Methylosarcina fibrata AML-C10: one gene and its partner. The main gene of each other region encodes a partner of the protein of the gene in region 2 in a complex. Links are inferred from orthologs where the notes say so. Each region holds a gene or a part of one and is shown on either strand. Other genes may lie near its edges.

Region 1 (6,633 bases), 4.1 Mb from region 2 along the record:
GCAGTTGTTCGGGAGTAATGTTGAAATGAGTGAGGTCGGACAACTGCCGGGGCAGATCCATTATTTTGTCGCGCAGCGCGGCGACAAACAGCGTTTCCTTTACCTGGTTGAGCTGGCGCTGTTTCAGGTCGGCTTCGACCCGGTGCATGTAGCCGCCGATGGCGCTTTCGGCCAGCAGGGAGGTGATCGTCAGCATCGACGGCGCAATGACCAGATCGTGAATGCCGATGCCGCCGGTATGCAAGGCCAGCGCGATGGCCGCCGCGTCGGTCGTTACCCGGGTCGCCCTGAGGCTGTTCAGCAGAACCGGCTGTTCCTGCAACTTGACGTACAAGCGGCGGGCGGCGCCTTCGACCTCCTGCTGAAAAGCCGCATGATACTGCCGGGACGCCAGGTCGAACCCTTTCAGGATGTCCGGCCTGCGGTTGCGCAGCGCCGAGATCAATTCTTTCCACCACGCTCTTTGTTTGTTTTCTTCCGCCCTGTCCATCATCCGGTCGGCCATCTGGATCAGGGCGTGTTCGGCGATCTGATTCAGGAACGCCACTTCATAGCTACCGTCGCTGATATCGACGCGCTTTCGGCCCAGTTTCATCAATTGTTTGACCGGCCAGGTCAGAATCTTGCGCGTGCCGGCCAGAATCCCTGCCAAACCCGGAATTTCGAGCAGGGTCAAAAGCTCTGCGAGAGCGCACTGAAAGGTTTCGTAATGATGCGGATGATTCAGAAAATCCCGCTGATAATATGCCAGCGCCTGTTTGACGGAATGCTCCACCAGGTCGTTCCACAGGGCCAGCGCCTGATGTTCCTCGATCACGGGTTCGAGCCAGGATTGCCAATGCGCCTGCAGCAGCTCCTGTTCATAACGCGCATGCTTTTTGCCGTTGACGCCGGCGGCCAGCTCGATGATCCGAGCCTTGTCGGTCTCGGGCCACAGCGGCATGCCGGACTGTTTCCGATAATGGAGCGGTACAACCTCCGGAAAATCGTCCTGCCGCACCCATCGCCATTTTTCCTTCAAGGAATGGACGATCAAGTTTTCGGAGCCTTCGCTGAGCTTGTTCAGGCAAATCAATAAAGGCTGTCTTAACGGCTCCAGCGCCGACATCATGTCCCAGACCGACTGGTCGGCGTATTTTTCCTTGCTGACCACCAGGATGACGACGTCAGCCAGCGCCACCGTCCGGATGACGCCTTCACGGTAGGTGGACGAATCGATCGAATCGAAATCCGGAGTGTCCCAGATCACGCACGGAGGCAGAAGCTCCGAGACCGCCCGGGTTTCCGTCAACGAATAACAGTCATGCCGCTCCGTCGACAGTTGCGACGGATGCAGTTGCTGAAAACGTCCGAAATAGCGCTGAAGGCCGCTGCATTGGGCCAGGGAGACTTCATGGCAGAATCCCTGAGGATGCACCGTATAGCCGGCCAGCGGGCTGACTCCGGCGACGTCGGTTTGCAGCAGAACGTTGACCAGCGTGCTTTTGCCGGACTGGGTGGGACCAACCACGGCAATCTGAAGCGGCAGCGCCGGAACGCTGTCGATCACCTGCCCCTTCCGCATAAAGGCTTCCGCCAGAATTAATTGATCCACCCGTTGCTGATAGACGGCTTTGACGGACTCGCTGCCGGGCTGCTGCAATACGGTCCGATAACGCTGATTTAATAATTGGATAAATTCCAGCATAAAAGTTGGCTTGGGTTTATAATAGCCGACCATTTTACTTAGTTTGATGGTCTGGCATTAATATAATAACAACAATATGTCCCGTTCACATCACAAGGGACAGATTCCCCCTATCGAGGTTATCATCATGAAGACGCTTCGTACGCTTCTAATTATCCTATTCTGCACCACGCTTATTGCCTGCAACAAAGGTCAACAAATCAATGGCCATAACATGCGGACCGCTCTCAAATCCGTAAAAATGCTGAAGGAGCGTATGGCTCAGGAACCCCGTATCGAATTCGAAGTTTCGTTCTGGACGATTCGCGATGCGAAAAAGAGCGATGAAGAATTTCTGGATGCGGTCGACGGCAAAACTCCTACCGAGATCATCGCGCTGGGCCAGGAAATTTATCAGGAACGGAAAAATTCGGGTTATCCCGGTTACGAGAAATATACCAGTTGGGAAGACATGATTTCCAAATACAGCCAGGAAAGATCCGAACAAAACGCCAAGCAGGGCACGCAAGACGAGAGTTCTCGCGATACAGCCAAAGACAAGGCCAACGATATCCTGTACAAGCTGCAATAATTCCTGATTTTCTATTTCAGAGACTGGGCAGCGATTTCGGCTCGACCAACACCGACACGAATTGGCTGGCTTCGGCAATGGTCAATTCCATCGCCCGGATCAACTGGGAAATGTCGACGGCAATCACAATGAATTCGTTCTGCAGCGCCGCGATGGCATGCGCATTGAGATTGTGCTTCAGGAACAACACCTGATCCTTGAAGGCCGCCAGCACCGGCTGAATTTTCGCTTCGGCCGCGTGCAGCGCCTTGATCAAGCGGCTGTAGTTCTGCCGTGCGATTTTCAATTGCTGCTTGCTGCTGTTGCGCAAGGCACGATTGCTGTATTCGTTCAGTTCCTTTTCCCATTCGGTAAACAAGGCATGGCTGACTTCTTCGATCGACTTGATTCGATCGCTCACCGAATCGGATTTGGCGCGGCAAAACTGATACTGTCGGTTCAGTTGGTGATAACGATGTTCCAAAGACGATTCCTGAACGTTCACCAGCGTCTTGAAGCGCTCGAGGGCGTCCTGAAATTCATCCCGGGTTTCCTGGAGACTGAGACAAGTCTGCTCTACCTGATAAACCACGATGGAGCGCTTCGACTCTCCTATCGATTCGCGCGCATTGTAGTAAGCCGACTTGATTTTCTTCGATAAAAAATTGCCGATGAATTTGAATGCTTGTGAAGTCATATCGTTCGAGGAGGATTTTTTTTGCTCAGCCATTTAGAAATCTGATTTGTTTACAATACTTATTTTATAGGTCGACCCGGAGACGAAACTGCAAAAAGCCCGATCGATCACTTCTCGCCGGGCCAGTTCGGCCAGATCCTGTCCCTGATCAAGGATAGCCGATTTTACCAAAATCAATTCGCCCGCCGACAGCGTATTCGCCAGCCACGCCGCCAGGCTGTCCGAAGTGACGTCCCAGCCGGACCGGACGCCCGCCCGTTCCAGCTCGGCGGCATCGGGCGACCAGATGACCGTACGGTTCCGGCCGATCCGCTCGCGCAAGGCCGAAGCCGAGCCGACGACGGCAAATTGCGGCTTCAGTCCGTGCAACAGCCAGGCCGTCTGCTGCATGGCCAACAAGGCCATCCGGTGAGCGACGCCGTCGTCGAACCGCCAGACGCTCTGGGCAAGGCGGACCTGATCGGCAAAAGCTCCACCGCCCGGCACGATGACCGCCGCCCTGCCCCGATATCGCCGCTCGATCCGGTCCAGGCACTCCCTGAGCCCGCCGCTTTGGGTCAGGCTGCCGCCCAGCTTGATGACGACCATAAGGCGAACCCCGTTTATCCGACTCTGAATCGTTGCAATAAATCCAGCATGGCGGCCGCCTTGTCGAAGCATTCCTGATATTCGTCGTCCACTTCCGAATCGTTGACGATGCCGCCTCCGGCCCAAAAACGGATCGTGCCTCCCGAATGCACCAGCGTCCGGATGGCGATATTGCTGTCCATATTGCCGTCGAAGCCGATATAACCGATCGAGCCGCAGTAAATGCCTCGACGGTTGGGCTCCAGCTCTTCGATCACTTCCATCGCCCGAATCTTGGGCGCGCCGGTGATCGAGCCGCCGGGAAAACAGTGCTTCAGCAAGTCCAGGGCGTGCCGGTCGTCCGCCAGCCAGCCGGTAATCGTGCTGACCAGATGATGCACCGTCGCATAAGTTTCGACGGCAAATATTCTGGGCACCTTCACCGAGCCTTTTTTACAAGTCTTGCTGATGTCGTTGCGCAAAAGATCGACGATCATCAGATTCTCCGCCCGATCCTTCGGGCTGTGCTCCAGTATTTCGATCTGCTGCCGGTCTTCCGCTTGATCGCGCTTCCGTGGACGCGTGCCTTTGATCGGCTTGGTTTCCACCAGGCCGTCGGTCAGCTTGAGAAATCGCTCGGGCGAGGTGCTCAAGATCTGCACTTCGGGCAGGTTGAGATAACAACTGAATGGAGCCGCGTTGAGTTCCCGCAAGGCTTTATAAGCGGTCCACGGATCCCCTTCGCAATCGGCAACGAAGCGCTGCGAAAAGTTGACCTGATAACAATCCCCTTCCTTTAAATACTGCTTGATCCGGTCGAACGCGCGCGTATAAAACGCTTTGTCCATATTGGAACGGATGTCGCCGACGATCCTGAACGGCCCGCGCCGCTCCTCGACCGGCAGGACGCTGAACTGTTCGATCAGCTTCAGCCATTTTTGCATATCGCAATTCTGCCCGACCAGATAGCTTTTCCGGCAGTGATGATCGACGACTACCGCCCAGTCGTAGATGCCTACGGCCATTTCGGGAATATGTTCCGCATCCACGGCAATCTCCGACAGATGCTCCAGGCGCCGAACCAGATCGTAGGAGAAATAGCCGATCGCCCCGCCTTTGAACGGCAAGGTATCTCCCTGGCAATGAGCCGGAAGCAATTGCTGCTTCACGAGATCGAAAGGGTCGTCCTTCGAGATAACGGATTTCCCGCCGCGGGTGATGACGGTCTCATCGCCGTGAGTGACCAGGATGCACACCGGATCGGCCGCAATGATGTCGTAACGCCCCTGCTGACTGTAGGGGTAACCGCTGTCCAGAAAAACCGACCAGGGCATTCCGGCAATGGCCGAGAAAAGGTCCGCGCTATCGGCAAAATAAGGCAGCGGAGACATGAATTGATTCAGTGGCGACATTAATCGGTGTCTGGTCGAGGGGCAGAAAATGCAATACCTGCGATAGCCGGCTTTCTATCCAGCGCCGTATGGAAAAAGCCGGTCGGAAACTTTATTGGTGCCAATAGTTTTTGTGGAAGGATAACAACAAGGAATGGGTCGAGTTCGGGTTATTGTACCATTGTTTGAGTAAATGCTCGACGGCTTGTCACTTGCCGCTCTTGCTCTTCAACGGCAACGCAAGGGAATCTCCGCCGAGTAAGCAAAAAGCTTTACCAAAAATTTCTAATATGGAAAACTTCAAATAAAGAACCCGCTCGGTTGTCCCATCGTGCCGGGACGCCAGGGAGAGGCTTGTTCGGCCGATGAAGTCCGAACAAGCCTTCGAAAGATCGAGCGCCGGGTCGGCCGGCTGCATCGAAGGACCCGTCATGGAAATGAATCAAACGGCAGACTCGTTTTGCCGCTCAATCAGCGCACCACTCTAAATGCGCCTGTCTTGGTCACGGTAAGACCATTGGGATTGGTCAGCACAATGGCTCTGGAACTCAAACTGGCCGAAGCGGAAACGTTGATTACCAACGCGGCACTGGTCGCGCTGTTGACCGTAAACGACTGGACCGTAATGCCGGATGAAGGAGAAATCGAAGCCGTCATGCCGTCCAGGAAGTTTTGTCCGCTCAGATTCAGCGTGCTGGTGCGGTTGCGTCTCGCGGTGGTAGGCGAAACCGTGCTGAGCACCGGCGTTTCGCAGGCATCGCCGATACCGTCGTTATCGTCGTCGGCCTGATCCGGATTGGCCACCGACGGACAATTGTCCACGTCGTCGCTCACCCCGTCGCCGTCGCTGTCGCCCTCCGGCGTATCGCAGGCATCGCCGATGCCGTCGTTATCGCTGTCGGCCTGATCCGGATTGGCCACGGAAGGACAGTTGTCGAGATTGTCGTCGACCCCGTCGCCGTCGGTATCTTCGGCAGGCGCTCCACCGACCTCGACGGGCAGAACCACCCAGGCATTCGTATCGGTAGCAAAGGTCTTGACGACTTGGCGCAGCGCCGGGTCAATCACCGAAACCGTTCCATCCTTGGGATTGGTCACATAATACCGGCTTCCGGATGCGTTGAAGGCGCCCCAATAGGGCGCATCGCCGATAGGTATGGATGAATCGACTTTTACCAGGGCGGCATCGACGACCACTGCCCGGTCGTCCAGCGACGCGGGCGTGATCGCAATGCTGCCGTCAGGTGAGGAGTCCACGACCCACGGCCAGCCTCCGACGGTCACGGTTCCAGTCAGCGTATCGGTCGCGGTATTGATTACGGAAACCGTTCCGCCGGACTGATTGGCGGTAAAAATCCTGGCGCCGTCCGGAGAAATGTCCATGCCGGTCGGACCCGTGCCTACCGCGATGCTTTTCACGACGGTATTGGTCGAGGTCTGGATCACCGAAACCTGGCTTGTTCCGCGAATGGCGACATACACCTTGCTGCCGTCCGGATGTGCGGAAACCCGGGTCGGATTGCCGCCCACCGAGAGCGTTTTAATCACCTGGAACGTGCCGACGTTGATGATCGATACGGTGCCCGAATCCAGATTGGAAAGATAGAGCCTCTGGCCGTCCGGTGTAAAATCCATAAATTTGGGAAAAGCACCTACCGTGATCGTGTTGCTTACCGTATGGGTGGACAAATTAATCACCGACAGAGAACTTCCAGCGCTATTGGCCACGAAGAGATAATTG
Region 2 (6,676 bases):
CATCGAGCCGGAAGCGCACAAGAAGCGGATTCAGATGGAATTCGAGGAAGAAAAAGTGCCGCCGGTCATCGCCAACAGCCAACTGATCAGCATCCTGATCCGGAACATCATCGACAATGCCATCAAATACACGCCGGTGAACGGCATGATCATGATTTCCCTGGCCGAGAAGGAGAAAAAGGTTGAACTTTGCGTTGAAGACTCGGGGCCCGGCATTGCTCCGGATCAATATGAAAAATCTCTGGAGCGCTTTCACCGGTGTGCCGAAACAGCCAATACCGTGCAAGGCACCGGGCTCGGCTTTTCGATCGTTCAGAGGATCGCCATGAGCCACGGCGCAGAAATCCACCTGGGCGTCTCCCAGTTCGGCGGCCTGAAAGTCACCGTATCGTTCCCGCTGCCGCGAAGAAAATCGGATACACGATTACAGAAGAGACTGGGGTTATTTTCGGTCGTAAAAAACGGCAAAGCCGGGCAATGAACGGCCTTTCTTTAAGAGAGGCTGTCGTAAAAGTCAATACAGAACCCTCTCCCGCGGGGAGAGGGAGCTTTTACGAGGCTCTCTAAGAGTCGTCCGGTTCCTGGATCACCGGATTGACGAGCGCGCCTATTTTTTCGATTTCGACCCTGACCGTCTGGCCCGGTCGCAGATAGCCCCGCGGCGTCATTTTAACGCCGACCCCCGCCGGCGTGCCGGTGCTGATGACATCCCCGGGCTCCAGCGTCATCGCTTGCGACAGATAGGCGACCATTTCATAGCAATTGAAAATCATCTGGCCGGTGTCGGCATTCTGGCGCAATTCGCCGTCGACCCAGGTTTTTATCGCCAGACGGTGAGGATCGCCGATTTCGTCCGGCGTGACCAGCCAGGGACCCAACGGGCCCGCCGTATCGAACGATTTACCGATCATTAGGGTCGGCGATCGCGCCTGCCAGTCCCTGACCGACACGTCGTTGGCGACGGTGAAGCCGGCGATCACCTCGTGCGCCTTTTCGACGGGAACATGACGGCAGCGCCGGCCGATGACGAAAGCCAGTTCGCCTTCGTAATCGAGCTTGTCGGAGACTTTGGGCCGCTGAATGGCCTCGCCCGGGCCGATGACGCAGGTGCTTTGCTTGGTAAAGAAACTCGGATAGTCGGGCTTGTCCTTGCCGGTTTCGGCAATGTGATCGGCATAGTTGAGACTGATCGCCAGAAATTTGCCCGGTCTCGGCACCGGCGCTTCGAGCTTGACTTCGCGCAGGGCAAGACGGTGCCCGCCGCCGTCGATCTGCCGCTGCATCGCGGCCAGAGCCGGGGCCCCGCCGTTCAGAAAAGCGATCATGTCCGCCGGAATGTCCGGGCTGCCGGCGCTGTCAATGACGAATTCGCCGACGACGGCGCCGACGCGGGTTAATCGGTTATGAGTGAAAGTGATCAGTTTCATCGGCAGATTTTCCGGTATTATTACATTCCGGATATTGTATAACGAAGATTACGGGCAAAAAAAAAGTTATAATTTGCAATTTTAACCTCGAGGATAAGAAAATGAACGAAAACTGGATTGCTCCCTCCATTCTGTCCGCCAATTTCGCCAAACTGGGCGAGGAAGTGGACAACGTATTGGCCGCCGGCGCCGACATAGTGCATTTCGATGTGATGGACAATCATTTTGTCCCCAATCTGACCATCGGCCCCCTGGTCTGCGAAGCTTTGCGCAAGCACGGCGTGACCGCGCCGATCGACGTGCATTTGATGGTTGAGCCGGTGGACCGCATCATTCCCGATTTCGCCAAGGCCGGAGCCACCTATATTACGTTTCATCCGGAAGCCTCGGTGCATATCGACCGTACCCTGCAATTGATCAAGGACAACGGCTGCAAGGCCGGCCTGGTATTCAATCCGGGCACGCCTCTCAGCTATCTCGATTACGTCATGGACAAACTGGACATGATTCTGTTGATGTCGGTGAATCCCGGTTTCGGCGGCCAATCCTTCATTCCGTCGGCTTTGCCCAAACTGCGTGAAGTCAGAAAACGAATCGACGAGAGCGGCCTCAATATTCGCCTGGAGATCGACGGCGGCGTCAAAACCGACAACATCCGCGAAATCAAGGCCGCGGGCGCCGATACCTTCGTTGCCGGTTCCGCCATTTTCGGCAAGCCGGATTACAAAAAAATCATCGACGAAATGCGGGCTGAAATGGCCAAGGCGGGGTAAATCCCGCCTTCAGGCGGACCGTTTTTCCGGTTAACCCGAATGTGCAGATCCTTTTGACATCTCCGATAATGACTCCAGAACAATTCAATCAATACGCCCGCGAGGGATTCAACCGTATTCCGATTATCCGCGAAGTCCTGGCCGATCTGGATACGCCGCTCAGCGCCTATCTGAAACTGGCCGACGGCGCTTATTCCTATTTATTCGAATCGGTTCATGGCGGAGAACAATGGGGACGCTATTCGATCATCGGTCTGCCGTGTCAAACCGTCATCAGGATTACCGGCAAGCAAATCAGTCTGGAAAAAAACGGCAGGAAGGAACAAACGATCACGCACGAGAATCCCTTGCTGTGGATCGAGCAGTTCAAGGAAGGCTACAAAGTGCCGGACATCGCTCATCTGCCCCGGTTCAACGGCGGCCTGGTCGGCTATTTCGGTTACGAAACGATCGGCTACATCGAGCCGCGCCTCGGCAATTCCCGCAAACCCGATCCTCTGGGCAATCCGGACATTGTCCTGATGGTTTCCGAAGAGATGCTGGTCTTCGATAATCTGTCGGGCAAACTGCTGCTGTTGACCCACGCCAATCCCGAAGAAGAGCGGGCGTTCGAGCGCGCGGAGGCCCGGCTGAGCGAGCTGGCCCGCAAGCTGAGGGAAGTTCAGGCCCGTCCGGCCAGGCATCCGTCGCCGAAAAAAGTGAACGAATCCGACTTCGTCTCCGGCTTTACCCAACAAGGATTCGAGGATGCGGTCCGCAAAGCCAAGGACTACATCACCGACGGCGACATCATGCAGGTGGTGCTGTCGCAGAGATTGTCGATTCCGTATACGGCGGAGCCGCTCAATCTGTACCGCGCGCTGCGCTGCCTGAATCCTTCGCCTTACATGTTTTATCTGAATCTGGGCGACTTCCATATCGTCGGCTCGTCTCCGGAAATTCTGGTCCGGCTCGAGGACAACATCGTCACGGTGCGGCCGATCGCCGGCACCCGCCGCCGGGGCGCCACGCAGGAGCAGGATCTCGCCCTGGAAAAGGAACTCCTGGCCGATCCCAAGGAAATTGCGGAACATCTGATGCTGATCGATCTCGGCCGCAACGACGCCGGGCGCGTCGCCGAAATCGGCAGCGTTCAGCTCACCGACAAAATGATCGTCGAACGCTATTCCCACGTCATGCACATCGTATCCAACGTCATCGGCCGCCTGAAACCCGGAAAAAACGCGTTCGACGTGCTGGCGGCCACGTTTCCGGCGGGCACCGTCAGCGGCGCGCCGAAGATTCGGGCAATGGAAATCATCGACGAACTCGAACCGGTCAAGCGCGGCGTCTATTCCGGAGCGATCGGCTACATCGCCTGGTCCGGCAATCTCGACACCGCGATTGCGATACGGACCGCGGTGATCAAAAACAACATGCTGCACATTCAGGCCGGCGCCGGCATCGTCTACGATTCGATTCCGCGCAACGAATGGGATGAAACGATGAACAAGGGCAGGGCCATTTTCCGTGCCGTCAGCATGGCCGAAGCCGGACTGGAAGGAGAGCAGGCATGAGCGCAATCAAATTGGTCATGATCGACAATTACGATTCGTTTACCTACAACCTGGTGCAATACCTGGGCGAGCTCGGCGCCGACGTGACCGTCGTGCGCAACGATCAGGTGACCGTGGCAGAAATCGAAAGCCTCTCGCCCGACAAGATCGTCATCTCGCCGGGCCCCTGCACGCCCAAGGAAGCCGGCGTCTCGGTCGAAGCGATCCACAAGCTGGCCGGGCGTTATCCGATCCTCGGCGTATGCCTCGGCCATCAGAGCATAGGCTATGCCTTCGGCGGCAAGATCGTGCACGCCAAAAGCATCATGCACGGCAAGACCTCGAAGGTCTACCACCATAACGTCGGCGTCTTCAAGGGGCTCGAGAATCCTTTTACCGCTACCCGCTACCATTCGCTGGTGATCGAGCGGGCTACCCTGCCGGACTGCCTCGAGATTACCGCCTGGACCCAGGACGAACAGGGCGGCTTCGACGAAATCATGGGCGTGCGGCACAAAACGCTCGACATCGAAGGGGTGCAGTTCCATCCGGAATCGATCCTGACCGAGCACGGGCACGATCTTCTCCGGAATTTCTTGGAAAGATGAAAAGTAGGGCGCGCCTCGCGTACCTTGTTCAAGGCCCCAATGAATCGGATAATTCTGAAAATGGCATGTGCGATCAATACCATCTTCTACAAGTTTGAGAAATTTTCTCGAAAGACGATAATTTGGTAGGGTACGCATCGCGTACCTTGTTCGAGGCCTCGATGAGTCGGATAATTCTGAAAATGGTATGCGGTACATACCCTACAAGGCTTAAAAATAACCATTTAAAACCGAGCCATTCATGCAAATCCAACAAGCCCTGCAAAAACTGCTCGACAAACAAAACCTGACCGCCGAAGAAATGCATTCGGTGATGCGCCAGATCATGAGCGGCGGCGCGACCGACGCCCAGATCGGCGGTTTTTTGGTCGCGCTGCGCTGCAAGGGTGAGACCGTCGACGAGATGGTCTCCGCGGCGGAAGTGATCAGGGAATTGGCCGGCAAAGTGCCGGTCGTCGGCGACCACGTCGTCGACACCTGCGGCACCGGCGGCGACGGCGCCAATACCTTCAATATTTCCACGGCCTGCGCCTTTGTCGTGGCCGCGGCCGGCGGCCAGGTCGCCAAGCACGGCAACCGTTCGGTGTCGAGCTGCTGCGGCAGCGCCGACGTGCTGGAAGCCGCCGGCGTCAATCTGGAATTGACCGCCGAGCAGGTGGCGCGCTGCGTCAACGACATCGGCGTCGGCTTTTTGTTCGCGCCCAAACATCACGGCGCGATGAGACATACGATCGGACCCCGAAGGGAAATGGGCATCCGGACCTTGTTCAATTTATTAGGGCCTCTGGCCAACCCGGCCGGCGCGCCGAACCAGTTGATCGGCGTATTTGCCAAGGAATGGGTGAAGCCTCTGGCCGAAGTGTTGAAGAAGCTGGGCAGCCGGCATGTTTTGGTGGTCAGCGCCGAAGACGGTCTGGACGAAATCAGTATCGCCGCTCCGTCGCACATCGCCGAGCTGAAGGAGGGTAAGGTATCGGTTTATTCCGTAACGCCGGAACAATTCGGGTTGAAACGGGCCAGCCTTGCCGAGCTGACCATCCGCGACGCCGAAACGAGTCTGTTAATGATGAAAGCGGTGCTGGACAACCGGCCGGGGCCGGCGCGGGACATCGTCGTATTGAACGCCGGGGCGGCCATTTATGCGGCAAATTTAACCGATTCCCTGGCCGCAGGCATGGACAAGGCGGACCGGGTCATCGCCGGCGGCGCCGCGCGCGCCAAGCTGGACGCCCTGGTCGATTACTCGAAAACTTTAAGATAACAAAGAACCATGACCGATACTCCCGATATTTTAAAAAAGATCCTCGATAAAAAAGAAGAAGAGGTCGCCCGGCGTAAATTGCGCACGCCCGTCGCCGATCTGGAAAGTTTTGCCGAGTCCGTCGAGAAGCCCCGGGGGTTCTACCGGGCGCTGCAAAGCAAGGTACTGACCCAAAAGCCTGCCATTATCGCCGAAATCAAAAAGGCGTCGCCGAGTCAGGGCGTCATCCGGGAGGATTTTCAGCCGATCACGATCGGTCTGGATTATGCGATGAACGGCGCCGCCTGCCTGTCGGTCCTGACCGACAAGGAATTTTTTCAGGGCTCCGAAGTGTACCTGCAAATGGTCCGGGAACGCTGCCCGCTGCCGGTTCTGAGAAAGGATTTCATGATCGATCCCTATCAGGTCTACGAAGCGCGCGCGCTCGGCGCCGATTGCATCCTGTTGATCGTCGCCGCTCTCGACGACGGCCGGATGCGCGAGCTGGCCGAATTGGCGGCCAAACTGGGCATGGACGTTCTGGTCGAAGTGCACGACGAAAAAGAATTGCACCGGGCGCTGCGGCTCGATACCCCGCTGATCGGCATCAATAACCGTAACCTGCGCACTTTCGAAACCTTATTGCAGACCACGCTGGACCTGAAGGCGCAAATCCCCGAGGACCGCCTGGTCGTCACCGAAAGCGGCATCCATACGCCGGCAGACGTGCAACTGATGACCGACAACGGCATCCATGCCTTTCTGGTCGGCGAAGCGTTCATGCGCGCCGACAGTCCGGGACAAAAAATGCGCGAATTGTTCGGCTTGTAATCGGCGGCAAAGCGAGACGGGCTTTTGTTTCTTATGAAGATTCCGGACCATGAACTTGAAATAATGGCGGTGAGCCGGGGTGGCCTGCCGGAGTCGTTTTGATGGCTTGCCGTTTGCGAACCGGTCATCCGGAACCTGCGGGAATTTAGGAAAATGGACGCCTCGCATCCTGTTGGCGTATTCGATTCCGGCGTCGGCGGTTTGTCGGTGCTGCGCGAGATCCGGCGGCAATTGCCGTCGGAACACCTGCTGTATGTGGCCG

Evidence for each region.
Region 1: the proteins of A3OW_RS0121065 (region 2) and pabB are in contact, whole or in part, in a solved structure (PDB 8RP0), measured with the Escherichia coli proteins. The link is inferred for Methylosarcina fibrata AML-C10 from one-to-one orthologs.

What each region holds. Positions count from the first base shown.
Region 1 is NZ_KB889965.1:394,579-401,211, reverse strand. Bases 2,726-5,681 are described here. They hold pabB (aminodeoxychorismate synthase component I), read right to left. Parts: upstream 4,914-5,681; coding sequence 3,537-4,913; downstream 2,726-3,536. Other genes in these bases: A3OW_RS26175 (thrombospondin type 3 repeat-containing protein), read right to left, coding at 5,364-5,681; A3OW_RS0101960 (hypothetical protein), read right to left, coding at 5,101-5,310; A3OW_RS0101970 (amino acid kinase family protein), read right to left, coding at 2,968-3,522; A3OW_RS0101975 (DUF2959 domain-containing protein), read right to left, coding at 2,726-2,967. Outside these bases: A3OW_RS0101985 (GTPase domain-containing protein), read right to left, coding at 1-1,687; A3OW_RS0101980 (hypothetical protein), read left to right, coding at 1,815-2,258; more of A3OW_RS0101975, read right to left, coding at 2,275-2,725; more of A3OW_RS26175, read right to left, coding at 5,682-6,633. UniProt on the Escherichia coli protein: Part of a heterodimeric complex that catalyzes the two-step biosynthesis of 4-amino-4-deoxychorismate (ADC), a precursor of p-aminobenzoate (PABA) and tetrahydrofolate.
Region 2 is NZ_KB889965.1:4,457,746-4,464,421, forward strand. Bases 2,549-5,547 are described here. They hold A3OW_RS0121065 (anthranilate synthase component II), read left to right. Parts: upstream 2,549-3,752; coding sequence 3,753-4,343; downstream 4,344-5,547. Other genes in these bases: trpE (anthranilate synthase component I), read left to right, coding at 2,549-3,756; trpD (anthranilate phosphoribosyltransferase), read left to right, coding at 4,585-5,547. Outside these bases: A3OW_RS0121040 (ATP-binding protein), read left to right, coding at 1-481; A3OW_RS0121045 (fumarylacetoacetate hydrolase family protein), read right to left, coding at 564-1,427; rpe (ribulose-phosphate 3-epimerase), read left to right, coding at 1,529-2,200; more of trpE, read left to right, coding at 2,269-2,548; more of trpD, read left to right, coding at 5,548-5,604; indole-3-glycerol phosphate synthase TrpC, read left to right, coding at 5,614-6,414; murI (glutamate racemase), read left to right, coding at 6,568-6,676. UniProt on the Escherichia coli protein: Part of a heterodimeric complex that catalyzes the two-step biosynthesis of 4-amino-4-deoxychorismate (ADC), a precursor of p-aminobenzoate (PABA) and tetrahydrofolate.